Mastigocladopsis repens PCC 10914: one gene and its partner. The main gene of each other region encodes a partner of the protein of the gene in region 2 in a complex. Links are inferred from orthologs where the notes say so. Each region holds a gene or a part of one and is shown on either strand. Other genes may lie near its edges.

What was found.
Region 1: the proteins of hisF (region 2) and hisH are in contact, whole or in part, in a crystal structure (PDB 6RU0), measured with the Thermotoga maritima proteins. The link is inferred for Mastigocladopsis repens PCC 10914 from one-to-one orthologs. Residues at the interface, in WP_004080486.1 of Thermotoga maritima: Met1, Leu2, Ala3, Arg5, Ser40, Glu41, Asp45, Glu46, Ala70, Glu71, Ile73, Asp74, Ile75, Pro76, Phe77, Asp98, Lys99, Ser122, Gln123, Glu161, Thr195, Leu196, Asn247, Arg249, Glu251; in WP_004080484.1 of Thermotoga maritima: Asn15, Arg18, Arg22, Arg117, Leu118, Pro119, His120, Met121, Gly122, Trp123, Asn124, Asn134, Gly135, Tyr136, Tyr138, Val140, Tyr158, Glu180, Lys181, Ser182, Ser183, Lys184, Ile185.

The regions. Positions count from the first base shown.
Region 1 is NZ_JH992901.1:2,522,659-2,537,744, reverse strand. What follows is about bases 9,293-12,059. They hold hisH (imidazole glycerol phosphate synthase subunit HisH), read right to left. Parts: upstream 11,111-12,059; coding sequence 10,475-11,110; downstream 9,293-10,474. Other genes in these bases: MAS10914_RS0113415 (DUF3370 domain-containing protein), read left to right, coding at 11,722-12,059; MAS10914_RS0113420 (hypothetical protein), read left to right, coding at 11,169-11,717; rsmD (16S rRNA (guanine(966)-N(2))-methyltransferase RsmD), read right to left, coding at 9,739-10,284; petG (cytochrome b6-f complex subunit V), read left to right, coding at 9,572-9,685; MAS10914_RS0113440 (c-type cytochrome), read right to left, coding at 9,293-9,312. Outside these bases: MAS10914_RS0113475 (chemotaxis protein CheW), read right to left, coding at 1-419; MAS10914_RS0113470 (response regulator), read right to left, coding at 530-1,735; MAS10914_RS0113465 (hypothetical protein), read left to right, coding at 2,758-3,297; MAS10914_RS0113460 (ABC transporter ATP-binding protein), read left to right, coding at 3,365-5,089; MAS10914_RS0113455 (hypothetical protein), read right to left, coding at 5,139-5,675; MAS10914_RS0113450 (NACHT domain-containing protein), read left to right, coding at 6,089-8,638; MAS10914_RS34205 (hypothetical protein), read left to right, coding at 8,769-8,933; more of MAS10914_RS0113440, read right to left, coding at 8,938-9,292; more of MAS10914_RS0113415, read left to right, coding at 12,060-13,104; MAS10914_RS0113405 (class I SAM-dependent methyltransferase), read left to right, coding at 14,257-15,042; MAS10914_RS0113400 (urease accessory protein UreD), read left to right, coding at 15,035-15,086. UniProt on the Escherichia coli protein: IGPS catalyzes the conversion of PRFAR and glutamine to IGP, AICAR and glutamate. The HisH subunit catalyzes the hydrolysis of glutamine to glutamate and ammonia as part of the synthesis of IGP and AICAR.
Region 2 is NZ_JH992901.1:5,990,595-6,005,793, forward strand. What follows is about bases 8,095-10,974. They hold hisF (imidazole glycerol phosphate synthase subunit HisF), read right to left. Parts: upstream 9,979-10,974; coding sequence 9,211-9,978; downstream 8,095-9,210. Other genes in these bases: MAS10914_RS31300 (DUF938 domain-containing protein), read left to right, coding at 8,095-8,303; MAS10914_RS0128725 (hypothetical protein), read right to left, coding at 8,904-9,095; ruvB (Holliday junction branch migration DNA helicase RuvB), read left to right, coding at 10,240-10,974. Also shown: MAS10914_RS0128670 (STAS domain-containing protein), read right to left, coding at 1-121; MAS10914_RS0128675 (DedA family protein), read left to right, coding at 589-1,218; MAS10914_RS0128680 (cysteine synthase A), read left to right, coding at 1,946-2,920; MAS10914_RS0128685 ((2Fe-2S) ferredoxin domain-containing protein), read left to right, coding at 2,980-3,267; MAS10914_RS0128690 (DUF5331 domain-containing protein), read left to right, coding at 3,372-4,253; MAS10914_RS0128695 (transketolase C-terminal domain-containing protein), read right to left, coding at 4,357-6,270; more of MAS10914_RS31300, read left to right, coding at 7,956-8,094; more of ruvB, read left to right, coding at 10,975-11,340; MAS10914_RS0128740 (tetratricopeptide repeat protein), read left to right, coding at 11,555-12,361; MAS10914_RS31305 (hypothetical protein), read left to right, coding at 13,096-13,458; MAS10914_RS35135 (hypothetical protein), read left to right, coding at 13,936-14,118; MAS10914_RS32360 (VWD domain-containing protein), read right to left, coding at 14,129-15,199.

The DNA of each region.
Region 1 (15,086 bases), 3.5 Mb from region 2 along the record:
ACTAATTTCTTGGAATCTAGCAAAAAAATTGTTTCTGACTCTATCTTGGCTACACCAGCAATAAATGCGGTATTGATATCAAAAAGGAACCCATTATAAGGGACTGTTTCAATGACTTCATCATCTAGTTCTAGCATTTCGTTGACTTGGTGAACGAGTATGCTAATTTGCAAGCCCTCCCACTGTAAAATGATGATGTAGTCGCTAAGATGGCAAACTTTTGGCGGATATCCTTGAAGCCAATCAAGATGTATCACTGGCACAATTTGCGTCCGCAAATTGAGGATGCCAATAATATCACTGCTTGCTTCAATATTCGGGATCAGTTCCGGAAGCGGGAAAATTTCTTGAACCATTCCTGCTTCGATTCCATAGTGCAAATCATGTATACGAAATGTTAGGTATTTCTTGTTCTCCATTGCATTTTTCTACTCTTGAATCTGTTGACTGTTAACAATCAACTGTCAATGGTTAGACGACACTTAATTTGAATACAGCTTGATATAAAACGATAGCTGAAAAAACAAAGTTATAAATAACTTTTTTCGGAAATTCTGTTATCGAAAGTTCTCTTTGTAGGAGACTCTTTTAACTTTTGTCGTCTTTGTCCCACATATTTCTCAACAATCTCAAGTAAATACTCAGGTTCAAATGGCTTAGTTAAATAATGAGTTGTTCCAGCAATTTGACCTCTGAGTTTATCAGAAAATTTATCTCGTGCCGTGACCATAATAATGGGCAAATCCTTGAATTTTGGAATGCTACGTACAGTACGGCAGAATTCTAAGCCATCAATATCTGGCATAGTGACATCCAACAGTAACAGTACAATTGGATTGGTATTCATCAAAGTTAGAGCTTGCACAGCGCTACTTGCAAAGAGCACCTGATAGTGATCTCCCAAAGCCCGCCTGATTAAAATCTGCACTACAGAACTGTCATCAACACTCAATACAATTGGACGTTGCTCTTCAACATGAGCAACTTCTTGAGTTACAGGTGTATCTCGCACAAACGTTATCCAGCCTGATGCAACCCACTCCAAATAGGTTCGCCCTAGCTCTAGAGGGTCTTGGTCTAATTGTTCGGCAATGTCAATAAGCGATCGCCTACCATCCACCCACTTGTGGAAATGCTGGTGCGCTTTAGTGTCTGTCACTGTTCGCCAACCTGGTGAAAGTTGGGGAACCGCCTCCATGCTGGGAATCACAGGAGCAAGTGCAGTCCATTCCCGGTGGCGACAAGCAACGTCTTGGATCAGCTTATTCCATTCCAAACCATGACCCTCTTTCCCATAACTCAGGTCAATCTGAACTGTGGGGTCTAACTGTAACTTGCCTGCATAAGGTAATGTTTGCTCTAATACTTGCACAGCTTGAGCATGAACACAGGTTTCAATCTCTTCCCATTTGAACACTCGTATCCGAACGATTTGTTCTAAAAGTTCTCGAAAGGATGAGGGGTCTTGTAACTTTTGTGCTGCATATCCAACCGCAATATCAGCCCAGTCATGACTTAACTTAATCCCAATCCTTCTAGCAAATTCTTGATTATTGAGAATTTTTGAGCCACCATAAACCATCTCGCCGTTGTTTAAAACGACAACACGCGACCTTGGATTTTGCTCTGAATTTACGATGGCATTGATGTAAATAAACCCACTGGCTCCTGTACTTTGTAAATTCTCTAGCAAATCGCTGAGTTGCCCAGCTCGATACTGTAATGGTTTCAACATTCTTAAATTAAATTATTTGCTATACGTTTAAAGGTATATGTAGCAGATGAATCCGACGTTATCGTTAATAATACTAAATATCCGGACACGCCTCATAAATTTAGCTTTTCCGTCTTAAAAAAGAAAACCTGCTATACAAAATTCTGCCCTTTTAACCAACTTTACCTCGTTAGCAGATTTACTAGATTCACACCGATATGTGATATGTCTAGATCAAACAAACAGCTACTTGCTATTTTAATCTCTGTCAATTAATAGGTAACTTCACTGGTTTAGCCTCGCTTGCACCAAAATTTTGCTTGAGTGAGTCATGAAGTTGAGACAACAACTTTAGGGCAGTCAGTGTAAGTACCACCACCCTTCAACAAATGTAACTATTAAAGCAAATTAATCTTTAGCTCTGGAATTTAGGGTAGATACTCTAGAACCTCATTCCGACCTTATCGCAAAAACGAGACACACCCACTTACTCTTCTGTCAAGAGGTTCCCTTTACAGTCATCACTTTTTTACCTCTATTGGCAAAAAGCGACAACTATGCACGTTACCGTACTGAGGTTTACTTTGCATAAACAAAGTTACCAAACAAACAACTAAAAATCAAGTAAATATATGAATCCTCCAAGAAGAATTGTACAAAAGTTTGCAATTGACTATGTCAGCTTTGATGAAAGCTTTAAAATTACAGAAATATGGTGTTTGCTCTTATACCTTTCTAACAGATTTAATAGTTGCTGTGTGTAAAAATTACAGAAATTAAAATCTTCTATACATAATTCTTGAATTGATTATTATTTTTATTTCTTGATATCCATTGATTGTTCACATAATTAAAGAAAATAAAACTAGCTGGCGTGAAAAGTCTGCTAAAAGTTTCCACGTACTCAAAATACAAAAGATCTGTAAGCTAATGAGCATCTTGATTACACTTTTTTTCCTCAAGGCACTCCAGAGTGAGTTTTGACTTTTAACAACCCTGACCAGTAAGTATGCAGATTAAATTCGTAGTAGCTTAACACAGTCATGACTTCCATGAACACAAACCTCTACCTGTTTATAGAAAACCTCGTCTTTTTCCTACTTGCCACATCTTTTCTTGTCGTTGTAGGTTGGGCGTGGAGAAACTCGAAACCTTTCAGCCTTCCCCAACCACTGCCAGGGTGGTTTAAAATTTGGTTCGGTACGGTGCAAATCCTGGGAGTAATAGTACCCCTTGTGGTGATACTTGTGTGGGGTATGTGGCTGCGTGATACGCGCATATTAACTGTGTTTATTCCCTACTTTGTGATGTTAGGATTGCAAATCCTATCTGAGATTTTAACACTTAGGCAATTTCATACAGTTGTGTGGGTAATGGTTCCCTATTTATACCTACCTTATCGCTTTTGGCAACTCTATCAAGGGTGGAAGTTTCTACATTTTGAAACCGATTTAGCGTGGGTACGAAATTTATTGCTGGTAGAAATAGTCCTGTGGATTGTGAACTATATCTTAGATGTGGCGCAGCTACCAAGGCTACTGCGTTGGGAAGTTAAAGAAGATTCCGACATAAGTATTCATTGACTGTTCTGAAACTACTCAAAAGCTGATAGCGTCAGACAAACAAGAGTATTTTTGTGGACGTGACAGCTTGAAAACGCGCTCTAACTACTGGCAACTTCTACCGTATATCCAACCTCAGTGGCGAACCATTGTCAAAGGGTTCATTGGCATCTTCGGATATGTCCTAGCGACTTTGGCACTCCTGTCTCTGGTACGTCAATTTGCCACTCTGTTTGGTAGCGGTGATTTAAAAGCGATCGCCTTACAGCTTGGTATCATAGCAGCAGTATTTCTAGCACGAGGCACCTTTCAGTCCGTGCAAGATATCTACATGGCAAAAGCAGCACTGCGAGTCGCTTTTCATCTCCGTAAACAGGTTTACACCCACCTGCAAAAGCTCAATCTCAGCTATTTTGAAACAGCAAAAGCAGGTGATTTATCTTACCGCCTCACGGAAGATATCGACCGGGTGGGGGAAGTCGTACACAAAGTGTTTCACGACTTTATCCCCTGCGTTTTGCAGTTGGTAGCAATTCCGATTTACATGATTTTTCTAAATTGGCAACTGACGTTCGCCACGGTTATTGTTGCACCACTGATGGGTATTTTAATTGGTTGGTTTGGCGAACGGTTACGCCAATTCTCCCTGAAAAGTCAAAATCGCGTTTCAGATTTGTCAGCAATACTCACGGAAGTTTTCAGTGGTATTCGCCTCATACAAGCTTTTGCGGCAGAAAACTACGAAATTTCCCGCTTTAGCCAAGAAGCAGAACGCACTTTCAAAGCGAAATATTCAGTGGAACGGCTGAAAGCAATTCAGATTCCAATTATCGGATTTTTAGAAGTTTTGAGCGTTTTAACTTTACTATTCGTTGGCGCATGGCAAATTGCGACTGGTAGCTTGACGGTACCAAAGTTTGTCAGCTACTTAACCGCAGGTGGGTTATTGATTGACCCCATTGCTCATGTTACCAACAACTACAACGAGTTTAAACAGGGTGAGGCGTCTGTTGACCGCGTTTTTGAGTTGTTGGCAATTCAACCTACGGTGGTGGAAAAAGCAGATGCTTTGTTTCTTCCCCCAGTCACTGGCAAGGTGGAATATAGTCATGTGTCCTTTGCCTACAAACCAGGTGAACCTGTCTTAAAAGATATCAGTTTATTGGCACAGCCAGGAGAAGCGATCGCTCTTGTTGGTGCTTCGGGTGCTGGTAAAACGACTTTCGTGAATCTTCTCCCCCGCTTCTATGATCCTGGTGCTGGTCAAATCTTAATTGATGGTGTTGATATTCGGGATGTCACCTTTGACAGTCTACGGCGACAAATTGGCATTGTTCCTCAAGAAACCATTATGTTTTCTGGAACAATTGCCCAAAACATTGCTTTCGGGCAAGACTTTTTTGATATGGAAGCGGTAGAGAAAGCTGCTAAAATTGCTAACGCCCATCAATTTATTACCCAACTACCAGATGGTTATGACACTTGGGTAGGAGAAAGAGGGGTGAATTTGTCTGGTGGACAGCGGCAAAGAATTGCTATTGCGCGTGCTGTTCTGCTGAACCCTAGAATTCTTATCTTAGATGAAGCGACATCAGCATTAGATTCAGAGTCAGAAGCTTTGGTACAGGAAGCGCTAGAGCGGCTAATGGAAGGGCGAACTGTGTTTATTATTGCTCATCGTTTGAGTACAGTGAGGCGGTGCGATCGCATTTTAGTTCTGGAACGCGGACAGGTTGTCGAATCGGGAAGTCATGAAGAATTGTTAACACTTAGGCGTCGTTATGCCAGATTTTACGCCCAGCAGTTTAGTTAGAGTTAGGGTGTGGAGGAGTAGAGGCAATTTTGAGGATTTTTCTCTTTAGTTAGAAGTTAGAAACAGACAACTCATGCTTAAGTTCACTGGGATCGAAACGCCAGTTCAGGAGTTTTTCCAAAAGTTGACTCTGACGTTTAGCATTTTGCTCAATCTCTTTAAGCGCCTGAATAGTAGAACTGTTGTCAAGTTGACCTTGACGCCATTGTTGAGTCAAGTCATAGCTACGATTGAGGCACAACTTGAATTCAAGAACGAGAGAATATTGAAATTTCCTTAATTTTTGATAGAACAGGTCTACATCAGGTGACACACTTGAAGCATCAGGGTCGATTTCGTTAGGAGCAAGACGCCAGTTTAAAAGTTGTTCCAAGAGTAGAGTCTGAAGTTCAATGTGTTGCTCAACAATTTCAAAAGCTTGAATGGTGGCATTATGGTCAAACCGACTTTGACGCGACAAATGAATCCAAGACAGCAGGCAGTTCAGGGAAAACCTAAACTCAACAGATAGAGAAGATAGAAATTTTAGATATTGTTGGTTGACGTAATCTGCATCTATCTTAGTACTGATTATACTTTTTCTCATAGCACACTTCCTGTTGTAGTGTTTACCTGAATAAGCGGTAATTACCGGAAACTAACGGAATTAACTCTACTCTACAAGCTTTCCTGGCACGAGTCTGTATACCCACAAGCATATTTGTTCTACTATCTTGAGGCGTATCATTAGGCTGAAAACATTGAGAAGAACTCATAATCGCCCCATGGATAAATCTGCAAGATTCACAAAGGCAAAATTTCTCTGTTCACGAAAGAATTCCAGGACTTTTCACCTTAACTCGCCACCTAGTCTGCCTCCTGAGTTCTTTTTTTTATTTTTCACAATCTTGCTTTCTTCAAAATGAAGATTTTACAATGCTAATAAATACCACTCAGCCTAGTTAAGCTTGGAAAGTTTTATAAAAATTAAAGATTTCAGGAAAAGTCTAGAGGGCATAAATGGCAGCCATTACAGTTCATCAAAAAGTCTTTGAAAAATTAAAACAAGCTTATATAGAAAAGTTTGGTAGTTCACCGAAGCTTCTGATTAATGAGCTAAATCGGTTTTATCTTGATAAAACAGAAACCTCAGAAAAAGATATCATTTCTGACAAAACTATCCGTAACTTCTTTAATAACGCTGAACCAACAAAAATGCAGGAGAAGAATCTTAACTTCTTATGCAGAGTGTTACTGGGATACGAAAGCTATCAAGAGGCGTTGAGACAACAAGCAGCCTTAGAACAAGGAGAGACAAGTTCTCGTCTTAATGAAGAGTGGCTTGACCGCTACCATGAATATCTTAGGATAAAGTGCGGCACAATGAAAGTGCTCACAATGACGCAACCTGTACAATTAGAGAGTGTTTATGCCAATGTCAATATTTTAGAAAATATTCAAGGTAAAAAGCAAAAAACAATTGAGGAGTTGTTAACTAACATTTCCATTGAAAGTGGTGTAAACAATATAAGCTTTAGTCGCATCAACTATACAGTTAGCAATAGAAATGTCGCAGCTTTAGATGCCGTAAAAAATTATCCTAAGCTTCTTATTTGGGGTAAACCAGGAGCAGGTAAAACTACGTTTCTCAAGCATCTTGCTGTGCATACTACCCAAGAATTAGGACAACAAACTATCCCAATTTTTATTTCATTAAAAGCATTTGCAGACGAAGAAGATCAACCCAGCCTGATAGATGCCATAAAACGAGAATTGATGACATATGCTTCTGCATCAGAGGAACTTGTTCAAGAGTTACTACAAGGTCGTTGCTTAATTTTATTGGATGGTCTAGATGAAGTGAGAGACCAAGAAAGCAACCGAGTCTACCGAAATATTAACACGTTGGTAGAACAATTTCCCAAAAATCGTTTTGTTATGACCTGCCGTTCAGGAGCTTCGGATTATACATTTGAATACTTTACAGAAGTGGAGATGGCAGATTTTAATGAACATCAAGTTGTGATGTTTGTTAAAAAATGGTTTGCATCAGGTCAAGAACCTAAATTAGGAGACGAATTTTTAGGAGAAATAGAAAAAAATAGTTCTATAAAGGAGTTAACAACAAATCCTTTACTACTCACTATGTTGTGTTTAGTGTTTGAAGATTACTATGCATTGCCAAAAAATCAATATTTACTGATTGATGATGCTATAAATGTCCTGCTACGCAAATGGGATGCTAGTAGGCGAATTGAACGTAATTGGACTAATCAATTTAACTTACCACATCAACGTAAAGTTAATTTACTTAGCCAGATAGCTTATGAGGCTTTTAACCAAGAACCACAGAAGTATTTTTGGCAAGCTAGTGAACTAGAAGAGTTAATTAGAAATTATATTGAAAATCTTCCAGAAATTTCCCCTAAGACTCTTGCTGTTGATAGTTTAGCAGTCTTGAAAAACATTGAAGCAAATCATGGATTACTCGTTAAGCAAGCTCAAGATTTGTATTCATTCTCACATCTAACTTTTCAGGAATACTTCGTTGCTAATCATCTCGTAGAGAGTCGAAATCCTGAAATTTTCAAAGAAGTTATTCAGCAGCACTTAACCAACCATCAGTGGCGAGAAGTGTTTCTGATGGTTGCAGGACGACTCGCAAATGCTGATGAATTTCTCAAGCTCATTTTTAGCCAAATCAACAAGCTGGTAAGTAGTAAAAAACTCCAAGATATGTTGACTTGGCTGTATGACGTAACGACTTCACATGCAGTTCCATCTAGTTCATGGAGAGCCTTTTATTTATTTGTTGACCAGGACTTTGAACTTTATAGTAATCGGTTGACAAAAATTGATTCTAACTTGGCTTTAAAACTTGCCGTTATGTTGAAAGAGTTTAATGATGAACGAGAAAAAATTATCAAACGTTCTCAAGTGTCCAATTTTGCATTAAATTTAGTTGACATTTATGCTAAAGTTTCTGCTAAAGCTTATGATAAAGAATTTGAACCTCAGAAAATAAACCCTTTATTAAGAAAAGAACTTCCTGTTAGTGTCACTGTTCCTCAGCTACGAGGTGGGGTCACTATTGATAAGGAAAAGGGAGTTATTACGATTAATAAGCAAGAGCGTCAAATTACTCTTGATAAAGAACATTTTACTTTTCAAAATTCTAGCAATAGTGATAATCTTCAAGAAGAAAGCGCTAATCTTAGTGAAGAAGATATCATTGCTCGCGCTAGACAACTGGAATATGACGATTTAGCAGACGAACTCATGTACTTGCAAGATAGCTTTCCTTCTGATGATGCCCCAAAATGGGAATGGCAGGAGTGGTCAAAAAAATTGAAAGGATTGATGAGATTGTATTTACATATTGGTTTTGATGATGTGAAATTTTCCGAAGAACAAATCAAAACTTTGAAAGATTATTTTTATGCTAATACTCTGTTACTTGAATGTATTCGAGGAGATAGTTACTCTTCTAAAGAGTTACGCAACCAAATTGTTGACAATCTATTATTGCCAAATAAACGCATTCATAAAAATCTCATCTTAGAAATATAAAACCTATACCAGCACAGTGCCTTGCGCCCCTACACCCTTGTTATTCCAATAGTTACCGCTAATTACCGCTAATTACCTTTAATGTTATATTAATGAGGTACGCTATAGCATTTAGAAAGAATAGCTATATATGGGCAAGCAGGTTAAGAAAGTATGTAAGCACGAACCCGGTCAACAGTGGACAGATGGCTGTTGTAGCTCGAATCCACAGGAAGATACGAGTTCTAGAAAGCCTGATGAACGAGTGGTTGAGTCTGCTTTCGAGCAATCTTTTTCAGCCCAACCAGCTACATAGGCTATCAGAGGCTTTCTAAATAGCTCAAAAGGTCTGCCATTTCTTGAGAGCTAGGTTGGAATTTTGGCATGGGTGGGGTTTCGCCACTAATGACTTGGTGAATCAGACCATATGAGGATTTGCGCTTTGAGACTCCTTGCAAGCTTGGACCTACGCGCCCATCTGCTTCCCAGCCATGACAACCAGCACAGTTGATTTGAAAGATGGCGTGTCCTATGACTTGGTCGCCTTTGAGTGATAGAACGCTTTTGACGTATGGATCGGCAGTTCTTGTTATGCGAACAGCAAAAATGCCCAAAAGGACTGCTAGCAGAATCGCCAGCGCCGTCAAAGCGATTCGCCAAATCAAAGCTTCAGGTTTGGTAATCTGGTTATGCAAAAGTTTGCTATTTGAGTCAAAGTGTACAAAAAGTTTTCATTTCATACACATAGCTTAAAAGTTCTTGATTGTGTCTGCAAGCACAGACAAATGTTTTTTTTCTAACTAAGCAACAGATCAGGGGGTTGAGGGGGATAATTTCGTCATCTTCTCCCTTCACCTCGCCTCACTCCTACTTTGGAAGAAGGGATTATGCCAAATTTGGTAGAATCAAGTGCGGGAACAAAATATTCAACGATAGCAACAAAGGAGATTGAACGTGGTTGAACCCTTGCTTGACGGCATTGTGCTGGGTCTAATCTTCGTAACCTTAAGTGGGTTGTTTTACAAAGCGTACCAACAATACAAGCGCGGCAATCAGCTAGGCTTGTAAAGTGCTGAGTAAGGAGTCAAGAGTCAAGAGTCCCCTTGTCTCCTTGTCCTCCCTTACTCCACAACCCTGTAAAAGGTCAAAGCTGTGTTTCCGTAAACTTTTTCGCGGCAGATTTCCCAAGATGAAATCGCTGGGGGCGTCCAATCTTGAGGATTATGTTCGACTGCTATTTCACCGTTAGAATCTAAAAGCCCAGAGTGAGCGATCGCCTCTAACACTGGCTGGTACAATCCACTCGCATAGGGTGGATCGAAGTAAATTCTATCAAACCGCTGTCCTGCCAGTTTTGGCAAAAGCTGTAAGATATCTCCTCGTAGTACCAGAAATTCCTGTTCAGCACTCGCTATTTGCTGCCAGTTTTGTTGGATAATTGCACAGGCACGATTAGATTTTTCAATTCCTACGACTAGGCTGGCTCCTCTACACAAAGCCTCTGCGCCCATTGAACCAGTACCGGCGCACGCATCCAGCCAACGACAACCTTCTATTGTTCCCTGCCAAATATTAAAAACTGCCTCCCGTACCCGCGCACTGGTGGGTCGGGTTTCTTTCCCTGGTAAAGTTTTTAATGGTCGATTACCGTAAATTCTTAAACTCATTAGTTATTTGTCATTTGTCATTCGTCATTTGTTACAAACTATAAATGACGCAGGATAATATTTTACAGGGTGTTAAAATATTACACTTTTAAGGACAAGTGTAGACTGTCCCTTTGCTATTGGTATGACAAAGGACTAAGGACGAATGATGATCTCACAAGAAAATATCTAATTGAGATGTTTTGTTTTATTAAGCAGCAACTTGTGTCCAAACTTGGGCTACAAAATTAGACAAAATTTGCAGTCCGATGTTGGAAGATTTTTCTGGGTGAAACTGGACTGCCATGAGGTTGTCACGGGCGATCGCCGCTGTTACAGTTTGACTACCGTGGGTGACATTTGCAGCACAAATTTGCGGGTCTTTTGGGTCAACATAATAGGAATGGACAAAATAGACCCAAGGTTGAGATGGAAGATACTCCCACAAAGTACTTTTTGGCTGAGTCAGTTGGAGTTGATTCCAGCCCATATGAGGAATCGAAATTCCTGGTTCTGGACGAAATCGCCTGACTGTTCCTTTAATAATTCCGAGTCCTGGTTCAGAACCTTCTGCACTTGACTCAAAAAGAATTTGTAGTCCTAAACAAATGCCTAAAAATGGTTTGCCAGATGCAATTGCTTCTTTGATTGGTTTTTCTAAACCACGCGATCGCAGGTGTTGCACTGCTGGATCAAATGCACCCACTCCTGGCAAAACGACAGCATCTGCCTTCTCTAATTCCTTTGATGAGTCAGTAATCTTAGGAGTTGCCCCGGCTTTTTCCAATGCTTTGCAAACCGAGTGCAAATTTCCCATGTCGTAATCTACGACTGCAATCACCGTCATTTACCTGCTCCCTGTTAATTTATGATGGAGGGTATTTCTATTTTAAATAATATTTCTTATGAAGAAAAGCATTCTATTAACATCTTTTGACACTTGGCTATCTCATCAAAAGTCGAATTCTTCTGATGATTTGTTGGCAGAAGTTGCTCGAGTGAACTCGTTACCATATGATTTAACCTTCTTGCGACTGTTGCCGGTCGATGTGCAGCTTGCCAGTTTTCGGGTTATAGAAAAAATCCATGAACTCCAACCAGACAGTATTATCTGCTGTGGCATGACTCAAAGACGGACGCTATTAAGTGTGGAAGTAGGTGCTAGTTGTGGGGAAAGTGTGTTGCGGACAACGGTTGATTTAGAGCAATTAGTGGCGGGAGCAAGGGCAGTTGAGATCAGTCACGACTGCGGAAAATTTGTTTGCGAAGGTCTTTACTATTCAGTTTTAGATGAACTGCGCCAACACCAACAAAGAACCCCTTGCATCTTTGTCCACGTTCCTATTTTGACAGAAGAAAACTTGTCCTTAATAGTTGACGATTTTGTATTGATTATTCACCAGATGGCACTTTGGGAAACTTGTTTGCGTCTGGAGGGAGAAAAAAATATCTAAGTATATGTTGCCATTCTTACTAATTTTTCCTATTGCTCAAATCACTCCTCCCCCACCACCACCGCCTGAAGAAATTGTGCAACAGCAACAAGTGCGTCCTTTACCTGGCAATCTGGATAGCGTGCCAGTCTTTAACAGCAATAGTCCTGAAAAGATCCTCAAAGAAGGAATTTTGCTTTCCACCTTTCCATCGAGAGGGAAAAAAGTCCCAACAGCACACCTGAATTTTCCTTTCAAGGGACGATTTGATGTTTTTGCCCACCACGTTGCCCAAGCACCTACACCAGAAGATTTGCGGACACTGTACCTGGGGATAATTTTGCATAACCCAGGAAAACAACCAGTGACAGTAAATATCTTGCAAGCAGCGAGTTATTTAAGCCAACCAGATGCGCCTTTTTTAGAGCTACCGTCTAAGAGTGAGAATATTCTGGGAACAGTTTTTGCAGGACCAGGCGATCGCGTCATGGATGATGTCTTGCGAGGACAACGACAAGACACTTTTCCAGCCCAAATTATCATTCCACCAGGCGAAAGCCGGATGTTACTCAACTGTGCCATTCCCGTTAATGGACTGACACCACCCTTAAATGGTCGGTCTACACTGATGCGACTGTGGAGTAGTGGTACAGTTTATGCAGCTAGTCTGGCAATGTTTGCACCAATAAATTTTGATGGGAGCGAGCGTGCCCCTTCTTTAGAAGAATGGCAAAATTTACTTGATAATGGTGATTTATCCGGACCACGCGATAAAACCCCTACGCCTGTTGAGGAAACTAACAAACCGATAGTATATGGTCGCGTTGCTGGAGTCGCACAGGGATCACAATGGAAAGCCTTATTAATAGATAATCCAAAAGCTCTGCATCTGACCATACCCAATCCAGGACTTGCCTTTTCCTATACTCTTAGTGGGCTGCATCGCGGGACATTGGGGACTCGTCAAATACAAAGTGCGCCAATGCTAGTGCGCTATCCTGACACCGCATATCGCGCTCATGGAAATTACACTGTACAATACAGTCTGTCTTTGCCACTGTATAATAATACTCAGAATTCGCAAACAGTTGTTGTGTCAATGCAGACACCAATTAAGGAAGACCAGTTAACGAAAGCGGGATTACGCTTTTTGAATCCACCAGCACAGCAAGTGTTTTTCCGGGGTTCAGTGCGAGTACGTTACAAAGATGACCAAGGTCTACCTCAAACTCAATATTTGCATTTGGTACAAAAGCGGGGACAACAAGGGGAAGCATTAGTGATGCTAAATATGAAGGCAAGTGAGAGAAGATTAGTAGAAGTAGACTTCCTCTATCCGCCAGACGCTACCCCACCCCAAGTGCTTACAGTTCAGACGATAGGTGAACAATGGCGGAAAAATGAATAGACTTCTTGCAAAAATCCGATTTAGGAATTTTTGAACCACAGATGGACGAGCCAGCGCCTTGCGGGGGTTCCCCCCGTTGTGGCGACTGGCGTATAGATGGACACAGATAATTTATCGGTGTCCATCTGTGGTTTCTGTATCATAAAATTGACTGGATGCAAGAAGTTTAATAAATAACTGAAGAAAAAATCCCACGCTTAAAAAGCCTGGGAATATTAATCTGACCTTTCGTTTACCACAACTTTGACCTTGACGACAACCTCATCATTGACCCTGACATAGACCTTTACCACCAATCCAACTGTGGAATCGACTTTGACTAAAACGTTGACCTTAACCACAATTTTCAAGAAACCCCGGCATTTAACCGGGGGAAAGGGGTTTTGTCGTGTCCTTTGAGTCTTTTGTGCAAGACCGCATTAATTTACAAAGATAAGCTTGTCTCAATCCGACAAGTTGCCAAATTGCCAAGTAAGCAAGCAATATTGACACTCTCACCTTCACAGGCTTCGCCTGTGAAGGGAGATTCTTGCTTCAACAGGTTTTTCTAGCCCACTGTGGTATAACGAGTTAAAAACTCTCCCACAGGCACTGACCCCGACAGATTCCCCTCCACAAGCATCTGTTTTACTACCACGGGCTGCCCGACCGCAGTCACAAAATACTTATTCTGATGTATCCTTTGTCTCATTCACAACATTCGACCCCCCTGTTAATCAGGTATTTCCTTTTGGTGATGCGAGTTGTCTGGTGGAGAAACACCAATCTTGCCTAACCCTAACTTTTTTGGTGGCAAGTATATTCTACTACACCAAGGTATTGCGAAGCCATGTTTTTTATTGGTCGCAATTCATCTCACCGTTAAGGCGAAGCCTGTAACGGGAGATGAATTGCGACATCCAAGATAGCCAAAATAAAACCCCAGGCTTATGACCTGGGGTGACGGTGTTTCAACCACGATGTGCATGACGGCTTACTGACCTAATCTACCCTTTTGTTTTTAACGACAGTAGCCAAAATGCCAAAAATACTTTTCCACTGCTAAACTGCTGAGTTGGTGAAATCTGTCCCAGAAAAATTACCTAAACAACTATATTATGAGATGGATAAAAAAATCGGCATAAATATATAAGTAGAGTGGGCAATACACCCATGACCGATCACTCCGAACCAACATACCTACACACAATGAACCCGCTGACTCGATTCTCAGACAGAGTAGGGGATTATGTGAAGTACCGACCAAGCTACCCAGCCGCAGCAATTGATATTATCCTCGAGGGGTTAGCAGCATTACCGTCACAACTCCTAGCAGTAGATATTGGTGCGGGTACAGGAATTTCATCGCGGTTGTTAGCAGAACGCGGTGTCAATGTCATTGCGATTGAACCAAACGCAGCAATGAGAGAAGCTGCGGAACCTCTTTCAGGACTGGAATTTCGTGATGGAACAGCAGAAGTTACCAAATTACCTAACGCATCGGTTGACTTAGTAACTTGTTTTCAGGCTTTCCACTGGTTCAAATCTGAGCTAAGTTTATTAGAATTCCGCCGCATTCTCAAACCATCGGGACGGTTGGCGGTGGTGTGGAATAACCGCGATGAAAATGACGAGTTGACTGCTGAATATTGCCGCTTGGTACGTGCAGCATCGAATAACCACCCTGCTGAGTCGCGGATGGAGTCTGTGGAACCACTCGTAGCAACTCAACATTTTGTTAACCACCGCGAATATACCTTTGTTTATAGGCAAGAGTTAGATTTAACTGGACTTATTGGACGTGCGATGAGTGTTTCCTATCTTCCTCGTGAAGACTTAGTGTACGAACAGGTTGTTTCTGATTTGCAACAGTTGTATCAGCGCTTTTGCGATGAACGCGGTTTTGTTTATCTGGTTTATCGTACCAGCGTACACCTTGCTGAACCATCAAATGAGTAGCCTTTTAGAGAAAGAACTTCCAACTGGCTGGTATGGCAAACTTA
Region 2 (15,199 bases):
AAAGTTGATTCCGTTGAGGAACTACGGCAGCCATCCTTTCGTTGAGAGCCATACCACCCTGTAAATCTATGCGTCCTTCGGGTTTAAATAAAACGACTTGACATTCTGATGTGATAGTCATAAATCTAACCGGGTAGTTGAAACACTTTCCAAAAAAGCAAAAAACAGACACAGATACTTATTCACTTTCAACCACAAAAAAATGCTGCTTCACCCAGTTACTTGGGACTTTGCAGCTATGCGGTCAAAATAGATATTTTCAGTATCCATGCCGTATAATTTGTCCTAACTTCACCCAATATAGGCAGAACTCTATGAGAATTTCGGTATCAACCGTATCTTTTACTAAATTTTTACAATTTAGTGACTAATTTATAAATTTTTTATAAAAAGTTTTTGTTTTGTCTCAGTACGCGCGCGGATGTGGTAGCCGCCATAGTCATTAGACTGCTTGCAAAAATACAAATAAGCCCAAAAGGAACCACTGACTAGAAAATTTGGACTTTGCGTAACGACTCAATTGACACCTTGCCCAAAAAAGAGTCAACATAGAAGAAAAGTAAACATTTGTGAAGAGGGCGGTGCTGGATGTCTCTTGAGTTCATATCGCTAGAAAACATCCAGAAAATTGCTCATGAATATGGATATTGGGCAATTTTTTTGGGCATATTGTTAGAGAATCTAGGCATTCCCCTTCCAGGTGAAACCGTTACCTTAGTAGGCGGGTTTCTAGCTGGTAGCAAGGAGCTAAATTACTGGCTGGTTATCACTGATGCCATTGCAGGTGCTGTTATTGGAGGGACTTGCGGTTATTGGATTGGTAGAACTGGCGGCTGGTCATTGCTTGTGCGCCTTGGGAGCCTGTTTAGAATTTCAGAAGCCAGAATTGTGAGTATAAAAGAGCAATTTAGTGAAAATGGCGCTAAAGCCGTGTTTTTTGGTCGCTTTTTTGCATTGCTACGCATTTTTGCTGCGCCACTTGCTGGCATAGTCGAAATGTCCTTCGGAAAATTCTTTGTATACAACCTGGCAGGAGCGATCGCTTGGGCTAGTGTTATGGTGACACTAGCTTTCTTTGCTGGAAGACTTGTTTCCTTAGAACAATTGGTTGCTTGGGTAAGTCAGTTTGCACTCGTGGCATTGTTAATTCTAGTCGCCGTGATTGCTATCCCTATATGGTTAGAGTCCCGGCAAAAGGGAGTGGAGAGTGAGAAGTAGGTTACGGCCTTTGACACTCTCACCTTCAAGGCTTCGCCTGTGAAGGGAGATTCTTGCTTCAACAGGTTTTTCTAGCCCACTGTGGTATAACGAGTTAAAAACTCTCCCACAGGCACTGACCCCGACAGATTCCCCTCCACAAGCATCTGTTTTACTACCACGGGCTGCCCGACCGCAGTCACAAAATACTTATTCTGATGTATCGTTTGTCTGATTCACAACATTCGACCCCCCTGTTAATCAGGTATTTCTTTTTGGTGATGCGAGTTGTCTGGTGGAGAAACACCAATCTTGCCTAACCCTAACTTTTTTGGTGGCAAGTATATTCTACTACAGCAAGGTATTGCGAAGCAATGTTTTTTATTGGTCGCAATTCATCTCACCGTTACAGGCTTCGCCTTAACGGTGAGATGAATTGCGACATCCAAGATAGGTTACAGCTGACAAGTTTTACGTTTCTTCCCATGACCCCCTCTTCAGCCCCTCTCCTGCAATGCAAGGAGAGGGGTTGGGGATATGTTTGAAAATATTGGAGTGTGTTAGGGGAATTGCTTAATCTTTAACAAAGACCTCTTTAGAATCAGTATAGGGTCAATAAGGCGTCATGCGTGAGGAGTTACGTCTGATTGAAACTATCTGATGAGTAAAAAGCATAGTCTCGTTTACCGATAAGTTTGAGATAGGTCAACTCAAACTCATGGGAAACAGAATATAGGTAAAATTCAACATGGATATCAAAAACGGCTTTGTAGGTAGCGTAGGTCATACACCACTGATTCGTTTAAACAGCTTTAGTGAAGAAACTGGGTGCGAAATCCTCGCTAAAGCAGAATTTCTCAACCCTGGTGGTTCCGTTAAAGATAGAGCAGCACTTTACATTATTCAAGATGCCGAAGAAAAAGGCTTACTCAAACCTGGTGGCACAGTCGTAGAAGGAACCGCTGGTAATACTGGTATTGGGCTGGCACATATATGCAACGCCAAAGGCTATAAATGCCTGATCATAATTCCCAACACTCAGTCCCAAGAAAAGATGGATGCCTTAAGGGCATTAGGCGCAGAAGTTCGCCCCGTCCCTGCGGTTCCCTATAAAGACCCCAACAACTACGTCAGACTCTCTGGCAGAATCGCTAGCGAGATGGAAAATGCCATTTGGGCAAATCAGTTTGATAACTTAGCAAACCGCCACGCCCATTACGAAACTACAGGACCAGAAATTTGGGCACAGACAGATGGTAAAGTTGACGCTTGGGTAACTGCAACAGGCACTGGTGGTACCTTTGCAGGTGTAGCAATGTATCTGAAAGAGAAAAATTCAGCAATCAAATGCGTTGTAGCAGATCCGAAGGGTAGCGGGCTTTACAGCTATATTAAAACAGGCGAAATCAAGACCGAAGGCAATTCTATTACCGAAGGCATCGGCAACAGTCGCATCACCGCCAATATGGAAGGCGCACCTGCTGACGACGCCATCCAGATTGATGACCGGGAAGCCATACGAGTCGTGTATCAGTTACTGCGAAAAGATGGCTTATTCATGGGTGGTTCTACAGGTATAAATGTTGCTGCAGCTGTTGCTTTAGCAAAACAAATGGGACCAGGACACACCATCGTCACCATTTTGTGTGATAGCGGTTCCCGTTACCAGTCACGTATATTCAATCACGAATGGCTAGAATCAAAAGGTCTTTTACCAGATTAGTTAGTAGTTAGTGGTTAGTAGAACAATCAACAACTAACAACTGAAATGACAAAGAACAAATGGACAATACATCTCAATCATCTAACTTTCCAGCAACGCCGTCACCCTTATCTCCTAAGTGCGTCCGCGTGTGTCAAAATCGTACTTGCCGCAAGCAAGGTGCAGCCAAGGTATTAGCAGCTTTTGAGGCACAAGCAGTTTCTGGAGTGACGGTAACTGGTTGCGGCTGTTTGGGGCAATGCGGTAACGGACCTATGGTGCTGGTATTACCAGAGCGTGTCTGGTATAGTCGCGTTCATCCTAAGGAAGTACCTCTAGTGGTAGAACAACATTTACGCGGTGGTTAAAGAGTGACACAGATGCTCTATTATCGGTTTGATCCACAGGGATAAAGTTCATTATTAACGGTTTATAGAGGTCTGCACTCTTTTTGACTGAAGCGGGACATCTCATGAATATTCAACAGCTACGTCAGTCTTTAAAACTTAAGTGGGTGAGTTACTACTACAACAATCATTCGTGGCTGGAAAAGATGCGAGTTTGGGGAACGTACGATGGTCAACGTCGTCCTTCCTCTAGTTTTATTTTGGCAACTCTGTCTGTTTTGGAGCCACAACTGGAACAAATTTTTCCTTTTATTTTGGAACTGAACAACGATCCTGATCAGATTGTTGCAGCTTTAGGTCTTAACTTTAATCCTGAGGAGGAGTTAGATTTATTAGAATCATCCAATTCTGTGGCTGAAAACGAGGTTAAGAGTGAATCTCCTGACCAGATGTTGCCTGAGCATCAACCTTTGACTCCCAGTGTAGTTGTCACCGAGGTAGAAAACAATACTAAACCTCTAGCATCTGTTGCAGTGACTCCCGAAGTTCCTTTGCAAACACTCAGCGAGTGCAAACCTTTGACTTTGAGTGCAATTGCCAGTGAGGCGGAAAGTCAAAGCCAATCTGTACAATCTGGGGCATTTGCTGCTACTCAGGTGGAAAGCAAAAGCAACCCTATGGTGGGTGTATTTTTTTCTAGCAAGGTGGGGAGCAAAAGCAAACCTAGGTCATTGGTTACAGTTACCTCTTCTCAAGTGGAAAGCAAAAGTAAACCTGTTTCATTGCTTGCGGTTATTACTAGAGAAATGGAGAGCAAAGCTGTCCAATCTGTTGCCTTTGCTACACAAGTGGAAAGCAAAGGTAGGCTTGTAAGAACTCTACAAAAAGATATTCATAACCAAGTAAATTCACCACCTGACAGTAAATATCGTAATTTATCTAATTGGATAGATGACTTTTGTCAAGGTGTGGGATGCGATAGGGAGGAAAGAAGTTTTATCCCGTGAAACTACTTAGGGACTTCTGGATATGGGTATTTTTGGAGCGTTAAGAAAATCCTCGCTTATGGTCGTGCATGAGCGAGGAACTGTAGTCAGTAAAAATATGAAGTTAGCTAGCTAACTCCTTCACCTTCTTGATGATGCCTTCAGGATCGATTCCCTGATGAGGGAACTGCTCCCATAAACCGCCGCAACCCTCTTTGTGAGTTCCGAGGTGGGCAAACTTCGGTGTCAGTCCGCGCTCAAGCAGCCAGGTACCAAAGCGGCTACCTAATCCTGTGCGGCGGTTGAACGATTCAACAACCAGTACAAATGGTGATGCACCGACCTTTGCGAGCATTTCTTCATCAATGACGTTGAGAGTGGGCTTATTGATTAAGCCGACATCAATTCCTTCCTGTTTAAGGCGTTCCACAGCATCAACTGCGCGGTACAATCCATCGCCAAAGCTAATGATATAACCAGCCGTACCTTCACGCACAACCTCATCCTTCCCAGGAGTAAAGGTGTAACCTTCGCCATAAAGGTCTTTCCCATTAGCGTCAAGAATGTTTGGTACTTTGGAACGGGTGGAGAAGATAAACCGGAGTCCTGGATCGAAGAAAACTGCTTCGACACAGGCTGTCATTTGAGCAGCGTCTGCGGGGAAGTATAGCCGCGTTTCGTAGCCATCATCTAACCCGTTGTCGGCAAACATATTGTTTATGCCGAAGTGACAGGTGTTATCCGCCATGTCATCTATGCCAGAGTGGGAGAAGTGACACAGGACATTGGAGTAGTTCAGCCGCGCCATTGTGATTTCTGAAATGCACATTTCCAAGAACGCGCTGAAGGTGCCAAAAATGCCCTGCTTGCCTTTTTCCATACCAAATCCGGCAGCTGCACAGAAGTTACCCCGTTCCATAATGCCAGAACTAATGAAGATTTCTGGGTAGGAGTCGTGAATCTTCTTCAGTCCGCAGGAACCTTCGAGGTCACTGTCGATACACATCACTTTTTCCTTTCTCTGCGCTTCACTCATGCGGCTGAGAACGGACACCACGGCTTCACCAAACACGTTGCGGTTGGAACCCAATTTGTCGCTGGAACCTAAGAAGGTGTAGTTGTTCTTGGGCTTTTGGATACTCTTGAGGTATCTAACGGCTTCAGTTTGTCCCCGCTTTTCTAGGTAGGCGATCGCCTTATCTACCGCGATAACATCGTGACCATGGGTCGAACCCTCGATACCTTCAATCCCCACAGCCATCTTCCGCTTATTCACTAAGGCAATAGGTCCGTCAGTCGTCACTGCTTCACAAATGCGACGATATAAATCATCTAGGTCTTCACCATCTCCCTCATTCACGCTGAGTCCGTGACCTGCTAGTGTCTTCCCAACACTGAACCCTGGCAGGTATTCAGAAGGATGTCCGGCGATGGTGACATCATTATCATCAATAATCAGCTTCACATTGAGATTCTTGGCAACGGCTAAACGTGCTGCTTCCGCATCATTGCCTTCCTGCTGGGAACCATCGGAACCAAGGCAGATAACTACTTTGTTGGGATTTGCCATTGCCACGCCATTAATATAGGGCCAAATATGTCCCAACCGTCCGGAACTGAACTTCACTCCGGGTGTCAGTCCTAGTTCGGGGTGTCCAGGCAGTTTTGCATCAGCTTCGCGGTAACGAACAAGTTGCTCAACTGGTAAGTCACCATGCAAGGCAGCCATCAGGTATTGCGTAGCAACCCGGTGTCCTGCCTCATCGAAGAAAATCGGCACGAATTTATCTGGTGCTCCCCTGAATAACGCATCCAGGATAACAACCTCTGGTACTGTGTCGTAAGGACCTCCAGTGTGTCCACCCACACCTCTAGCAGCCCCCGTGGCGGTGAAGAAAACAATCGTATCGCGGCACAGCGCAATATTGGCTTTCAGCGTCTCCCGCTGCTCATTGGTGAGGTTTGGATTACTTGGGTTTAGTGCCAGTGGCTTGTAAGCATCAAGATTAATCGGGAAGCTAGCTGTAGCAAGAGTCATGGCTGATATTCCTGTATGTAGATAATTGACACAAACAGAACCGTCCTCTTTGACGGTACATCACAAAGGGAAAATATATTGTTATGGTGGATTGCGATAAACATTCACTCCACGTTACACACGCAGGGATTGACCTGAGTGAATCGCGAGTATCGACAATATTCAGTGGGGAACTTGATAGAGGACTTTAAAACTCCAGTAAATTTTATTGTCCAAATTTTTGGACTCACTGCAACAAACACAGCTTTGCAAAGAGGAGTTTTTATCCTCACATCCTTAAATTGGCAACGGAAACTCAGCCATTGATAGCTGTTTTTAGACTGCTTTAAATGGCATGAAATGCTGCGAAACTGTTCTTTAATAAAATGGCAAGCTATAAATAAGTATAAATGCTTATGCAATGTCTGGGCAAGATGAATGGAGAAAATAAGACATTTTTGTTGTTGAACATAGCAGCCACTTACTGCTTTTACTGATCAAGATGCACTTTGTTGCTCATCCGGATACCCAATCACGTCCCACTGTATTATTAGTGACATTTTAAGGTTATAGTGCATTTGTCAATATACCTAATGAATGAAAAGTATACCAAAACCCGTGGTAGAAAAAATCGTTTTTGGGTTAGCGATCGCTACCAACTTTCATACCCAAGTATTTGTACTCAGTCATTAGTTACTCCTTCAAATTCTGTTGTCTTAGCCATTCAATAATTTCGCCAATGTTCCGTGATGAAACTATGCGCTGAATTTGATATCCTCTTGAGTAACTGCTTTTAAAAGAAGGATTTTTATCTAAAGAATAATTTTTAACAACAGGCATTTATGTGATTTTCTCATTACGTAAAGATTTGTTAGCCAATTAGAAAAACATGACTATGACTCAGTCTCCTAGTAAGAAAATCTGGCGTTGCAGAATAGAAATATGAATTAGAGCGATCACTATGCAATGTCCAAGATGTGAATCAACTCACATTCGTAAGAATGGTTGGCAACGTGGTAAACAAAACTACATATGTGTTTCATGTGGTCGTCAGTTTATCGATAGTTACGAACCCAAAGGATACTCCGAAGATTTTAAACGTGAGTGTCTAGAAATGTATGTAAACGGCTCCGGTTTCCGTGCGATTGAAAGGGTTAAAAAAGTACATCATACAACTGTTATAAATTGGGTCAAAGAGGTTGGCAACACCTTAGTGGACGCACCGGAATCTCAGGAAATACCAGAAGTGACTGAAATTGATGAGCTTGAAACTTTTATCGGCTCAAAAAAAACAAAATTTGGTTATGGACAGCGGTGGACCATAAGGTTCCAGGAGTTATAGCTTGGGTTTTGGGCGACAGAAGCGCAGAAACATTTAAACGTTTATGGCAACGAATAAAGTGTTGGCATTCTTATTTTTATGTTACAGACGGTTATCCAGTTTATCCATGTTTTATTGATTCAGGTGATCACCTTGTAAGTAAAACATATATGACACGGGTCGAAGGTGAAAATAGCCGTTTTCGACATTACCTCGCTCGGCTTCACCGTAAAACTTTTTGTTACTCTAAGTCAGAAGAAATGCTTAAACTATCTATTCGATTGGTAATACATTATCTAAAATATGGTTCCGTGCCAGTGCGAGCGCTACGCGCCCGCAACCTTGAAGCGATTGCCCTTTAGGGCACTGCGCTCCGCGCAATCGCATGATTCATATTTTGATTCAGCAACGCCCTATTTTCTGTATCAATCTGTTCCAGGTTGCACCGATTGCCATTGCGGATGGGATGATGGAGTGTACGGCAAACCTGCTTAAAAACAGTGGCTTGTTATTCATCTACGGTCCGTTTAAAGTAGATGGCAGGTACATAACACCGTCAAATGAAGAATTTGACACAACCCTTCTCTCCTACAAAGTACCAGAGTGGGGACTCAAGGACATCGCAGATATAACTTTAGCTGCACAAAAGCACGGGCTGGATTTGAAAGAAAGAATTGATATGCCATCTAATAATTTCACGCTTATTTACGGCTTCGCTCCAGGGGTAGGCTAAACCATCTGAAGAAACCAACCTTGTTGGTATTGTCTGTGAGCTATCGAGATGGAAGAATATTTGCAAGCAAGCGAAATAATTGATTGGCGAGATCCAGCAGTTCTGGAGCTTGCGGAAAGGATTGCATTAGAGCATCCAACCTAAGAGGCGATCACAAAGGCATGTTTCCTTGTAACTTGATACCATTGATGGAACCCTTCGGGTTCACCACTTGCACGACTGCCGGGGAACCCGTCCAACGCAGTGGCTCACCAGTCCACAAATAAGATCACGCCAGCAATCGTTTAACGGTGTGAAAAGCTTTTTCAATTCGCCAACGTCGGCGATATACAGCCTTTGGTAACGCCTGAATTTCTACTACGTAGTCACACTTACATTAAAATATAATAATACTACCCTTAATGGAGCTAAGCGGGTTCGAACCGCTGACTTCTGCAATGCCATTGCAGCGCTCTACCAACTGAGCTATAACCCCTTACAGTTGTGCATTATCAATTATGCTTTAGAAATCTGCTGTTTGTCAACACCTCTAATCGAAGACAGGCTAATTGCTAATTGCTAATTACTGCTATTAGCCACTAGCTGATGGCAACTGTCAATTCAAGATACTTGCAGCAAGTAGCTCATACAGTGCCCCATCAAGAAGTAAACTACCAACATTGCTGCTGCTGCTAAGGCAACAAGCGTACCAGCTAACATTAAGGAAAATTCTTTATTTTCATATGCCTTTTCCATCAGGTGCAGCGACCAGGCTACTAGCGCTACATCAAAGACTAAAATAGGTATCAACATATCTTTTAATATTTCTTAATTCTAGTTAATTTATATTAACATCGTTTTCAAGAACTGTGTTGAAATACTCTAGTTTGGGTCTATCTTTGGTTGGATAAAAATTTGCTAATGGGGATTACATTCTTACTGGAACCTGGCGATCGCGCAGATAAGTTTTAATCTCAGCTACGCTTAATTGTCCGTAATGTAAAAGCGATGCCAGTAATGCTGCTTCTGCTTGACCTTCTGTAAGCGCAGTATATATATGTTCGCAATTACCTGCACCACCAGATGCAATAACTGGAATTTGTACGGCTTCAGAAATTGCCCGAGTTAACTGTGTGTCATAACCTGCTTGAGTGCCATCGGCATCCATACTTGTGACCAAGAGTTCTCCTGCACCGCGCCCTTCAACTTCTTGCGCCCAAAGTAGGGCATCAATGCCAGTATTTTCTCTACCACCACGTACATACACATCCCAACCAGGATTATTGGGGTCTAGTCGTCGTCTGGCATCAATAGCAACGACTATGCATTGGTTGCCAAAGCGATCGCTTGCTCGATTAATAAAATCTGGATCGCGTACCGCCGCAGAATTAATACTAACCTTGTCTGCTCCAGCTCGTAAAAGATTTTTAACATTTTCTAAGGATTGAATGCCACCACCCACAGTCAGAGGAATGAAGACGTGTTCAGCAGTTCGGTACACCACATCGATAATAATGCCTCGGTCTTCATGAGTGGCTGTAATATCAAGAAACACTAACTCATCTGCACCAGCATCGTTGTAAACCTTTGCTAGTTCTACCGGATCGCCTGCATCCTTCAAGTTAACAAAGTTAACTCCTTTTACAACTCGTCCCGCCTTCACATCCAGGCACGGTAAGATTCTTTTAGCTAGCATGAGTAGTTTTACACTCCTGTTGTGGTTATCCGGAATTTAAATTTTAAATTGGCGAGAGTAATACAGAAACAAAATTTTCGCACGTAAGTAGGGGTGCAGGGAAATAGGGGTGTAGGGGAAAATATAGGGTGTAGGGGTGGAAGTGGTGAACATTTTTGCATCGTAAACACTCAAGAGTCAATTCCACTTTTGTTCTCCTACACCCTACCCTCTTACACTGCCAGCGCAAAAGTCGTATACCGCAAGTTAATAGCAGCAATTATGGCGATTATCTCCTCGAAAAAACAGCCCCCAGAACCCAACGGACAACCGAAGCAGCGTCGGGAGGTGGCAAAAGCACCCCCGAAGGACAATCTTTTGCAACCTGAAGCAGCTGTTGATGAAGGTAAACAAGAAGAAAGTATACGACCGCAACGGTTTGCTGACTATATCGGGCAAAAAGATTTAAAGGATGTGCTCGAAATTGCCATTAAAGCAGCCAAGTCTAGGGGTGAGGTGCTAGATCACCTGCTGTTGTACGGTCCTCCTGGATTGGGGAAAACCACAATGGCGATGATATTAGCAGCTGAAATGGGGGTAAACTGCAAAATTACCAGTGCGCCAGCTTTAGAACGTCCCAGGGATATTGTAGGGTTATTGGTGAATCTTCAGCCAGGAGATGTTCTGTTTATCGATGAAATCCATCGCCTGTCACGGATGAGCGAAGAAATTTTATACCCGGCAATGGAGGATTATCGCCTAGATATTACTATTGGTAAAGGTTCCAGTACCAAGACTCGGAGTTTACCGCTATCAAAATATACCTTGGTTGGGGCAACAACTCGTGTAGGGGCGCTGACTTCCCCACTACGCGATCGCTTTGGTTTAATTCAAAAACTGAGATTTTATGAAGTCGAGGAACTGAGCAAAATTGTCCTGCGAAGCGCCCAATTACTCGAAACAGCCGTGACCGAAGATGGTGCTGCAGAAATTGCCCGTCGTTCGCGAGGAACACCGCGTATTGCCAATAGGTTACTCAAGCGAGTCCGTGATTATGCCCAAGTCAAATCATCTGGGGAGATTACTGAAAAGGTAGCAGCAGAAGCATTGCAACTATTTCAAGTCGATCCTTGCGGTTTAGATTGGACAGACCGCCGCATGTTAAGCGTCATCATTGAAAACTTTAACGGTGGTCCGGTGGGATTGGAAACAATTGCCGCAGCGACGGGTGAGGATACACAAACGATTGAGGAAGTGTACGAACCTTATCTGATGCAGATTGGGTATTTAAGCCGGACTCCCCGTGGTAGGGTGGCGACACCCATAGCATACAAGCATTTGGGTTTTAAACCGCCTAATGAACAATTGTCATTGTTGCCGTGAAGAGGAGTGGAGGAGTAGAGAAGTAGAGGAGTGGAGGAGTCGAGGAGTGGGGGCGATGGTTCTTTCCTCCTCTCCCCGTTACCTGTTCTCCCCGTTACCTCCCCTCCCCGGTTCCTCTTCTTAGTTGCTGGTTGAGTGCTGATTGCTTTGACCTTTACTTCCAGTCATGATTAATTTTGGATTTAAAACCACAGATGAACACAGATGAACACAGATGATTAAGTTAATTGTTATTTTTCTAATTCTGTTGCTGACGTTTGGGTGGGGTGAGGTTGTTATGGCACAAACCCAACCCCCTAATTTGACTCAAGAACAGTTACAGCAACGCGATGAGTTAGCTACTAAGGCTTTTGCAGCTACAGATAAAGGTGATTTTGCTACGGCTGAACGTTACTGGACGCAGATTATTGAGCAATCCCCCGATAATGCAGCTGCTTTGAGTAACCGAGGAAATTCTAGAGTCAGCCAAAACAAGTTGCAAGAAGCATTGGCAGATTATAATAAGGCGGTAGAACTTGCGCCCAATGTGACCGACCCCTACTTGAATCGCGGTACGGCGTTGGAGGGTTTGGGAAAATGGGAAGAGGCGATCGCAGATTACAATCACGTTCTAGAACTTGATCCCAAAGATGCAATGGCATATAACAATCGGGGCAATGCCAATGCTGGTTTGAGGAAATGGGAGGAGGCGATCGCAGATTACAAAAAATCCGCTGAAGTTTCCCCGAATTTTGCTTTTGCCCGTGCTAACTACGCCCTCGCTTTGTATGAAACTGGTCAAATAGACCAAGCAGTTCGTGAGATGCGGAATATTCTCCGTAAATATCCTAACTTTGCTGATGTACGTGCTGCCATCACCGCTGCCTATTGGGTACAGGGAAAACAAGGTGAAGCGGAAAGTAACTGGGTTTCAGCAGTCGGACTGGACGGACGCTACAAAGATATCAACTGGGTGGCAAATGTCCGCCGATGGCCCCCCAGCATGGTAGAAGCTTTGGACAGGTTTTTAACACTCAAGTAAGACATGAGTTTGACAGAAGGTATTTTCACCAAAAGCAGATTGGTTTTGAACCCCCATTCCGCACCCCAATTGTCACAAACGGGAATTACTGAATGAAATCTCTAAAAAAAGAATAAAATTATAATGATTTAAAGCTATTTTCTAAAGAAAAAATAGCCCGTTAATTGAAATAGATTTTTGTTTGTCCCTTTTTGGGATGATTAAGTTGTCATCTCCAAAGGATTTAAGTGCGAGCAACGGGCATATCAGTTACTTTGGAGAAGCCAGCCATCCCAAGGGTTTTCCCAGTTTCGGCTGAACGAATCGCACGTCAAATTATGATTCAAGTCACAGCATTGAAAGTTGTTGGAGTGCCAAATTGAGAGGGCACACAAGACATTTTGGGGTTGGTTGCATCTAGCTAGCACAGTTGCGATTTAAGAGCTATAGACGCATATGGGGTTTTCGTAGCAGCGGAACAAAAAACGTCGTTAAGCCTAAAAATCAAGCTCTGTAAGGAATTAGTTCCTGTTATCAGAAGTAATTACATCCTCCAAATCAGTGTCATTCAACGCATTATCAGAAGTATTTCAGGGCATTGGCTACTGATAAGACGTATTATCAGCAGCTTTGTCAGGACAATTTTGCTTAAACGACGAAAATTGTTCGGTTACTATAAAAACGCCAATTCCAAATAAATAATGCTCCCGTACCACTTTGCACTCAAAATCAGAATCTAAACAAGGAGAATTATCATGAATTCATCAATAAGTTTTATTGAGGCAGTAGAGGAATGTATTCAGATTCTCGACGGCGCGTTTAAAGTCGATGTATCAGGCTCTGTGCCAACGGAAATGACCATCCGCTCTGCTATAGTTTCATTGCCTCCTGGTGAGATTGGAATAGTGAATCGGATCGAAATTATTGGTCCAGAAGGCGAAATTGAATACCAGTGTAACAATATCCGAGTCAGTAATGGTACTGATTTAATTAGAGAATGTGGTGGTCCGGCTGTTTTACGAGCTGGTGAAACAACTTATAGAGCAGAAGGAAGTGAATTTGAACCGCATCCTGATGTCACGTTTTGTATTAGTTTAGATACTTATGAGGGCGTGTAACTGCTCATAGCAAAAATAGGGCTTCTTGAGAATTAAGTGACTCACAAGCTCCAAAAGCTTATGTGGAGTGTAGACAGGCGGACTATGACCAGGCAACGATAAGAGTTGGCAGAGTTGCCTGGTCGCATCCCCACTCCGCCTGAGTTTTCCCGTTAAGCCTCTCTACTGTACTCTAGACTAAGAAGCACAAAATGACTCAGGGAAGCTGAGTTGAGAATAACCAATGCAAAAAATATAAAAGGTGAGAAATTAAGCAGATTTGTGCGCTGTTTGAGGAGAAGGGGAAGTACGCTTTTTAACAATCGGATAGCGAATTCTACGTTGGCGTTGTTTGCCAGTCTTCCAACCAGGAGATTTACCTCGTGGTTTTGGCGGTTGGTCACAGGAGGAGTGGAAACGTGGATCAAAATCCCAGGTATTGCTTGTGCTACCCGTCCTGGAGTCAATTGAATTATTGCTTTTTGCCAGGGAAGCGGATTGTCATTGACCCTTCGGGTATCTCCTCCGGAGAGGCTGCGCCAACGCCAGTCGCCTACGGCGGGAAACCCGCCTGCAGCGCTGGTCTCACAATATCACGAGCCAACCACAACTCCCAAGTCATTAATGGCATCAAATCGCTCCATCGGTCGCATATCGATGATACTTTTTGTCAATGCGTAAGTCCTATTCTTTATAAACAACCTACAAAAGGTAAGCAAACTTTGGGTTTAACCTTTTCTATCACACTATTAATAGCCCGTTCAGGTGTAGGAATGTTTAAACCAGGGGAAAGTTTGTTGATGGTTTCTACGTAACCGTTGATTGTCGCTGTGGTGCGAGCAAATTCAGAAAATCCTGAGAAACCGACATCAAAGATGCATCCTTCCATCAAATCTTGGTCTACTTTAGCTTCTGTACAGTGTTTTCGCGCTTTTTCTACTTGTTCTGACGAAAGCATTTCTAGTTTTAGATACTTATCTGGGAAACTGGAGTCTACATAATTTTTTGTGTTCTTACCAGAAGCATAATCAAACAGTGATTGCTCTTGTTTTACACGCCAACTGTTACCAAATTCCTTGTAAAGTTGGTCAAAATACAGTTTTTCGCCGCCATCAAGGACACCGGGAACTCTCAACCCAACTAGGCTTAACACCTGCTTGACATCACCATAGGTTGACTTAGATTGTAAAACATTCCCTCCATCGCGAACCTGTTGGTCGTCATTGGGGTTTCCGTTGACATTTCCCAGTAAACCAGTGTATCTCCCTGGTTGGTTGTAGACAAAGAGTGAAACGTTGAAATAAGTATTACCCCCAGCAGTGGCTTGACTAATGACAACTTTCTCACCTGTGGGAAAATCAACTGCGTAGGTATCGCCATTTTTAGCGATCGCCCCACTACCAGGTAATACTAATTTCTCACCTGAAATAACTACGGGTTTCCCATTAACTCGTATGGGAGTGCTGGTTTGTGTATCAGGAAAATCTTGGGAATATAACGCCAAGCGATCGCTACCAACTTTCATCGCTACGGCACTATTGAGTGAGAGGGAAGAATTGACAGGTGCTTGTCGTGCTTGAACTTCAAATTCACCATCGTTAGATTTCGCTAGCGTGAATTCTCCCACTGTCTGAAAACTGTATCTTAAACCATCAAATGTCGCTAGATGAGGGTCGCCGTAACTTTTTCCCTCCTTATGTTCGCACTCTTTGCGTTTTTTATTGCTTTCCAATGTACATAGATTTTCTTTTTTTGCTGGTTT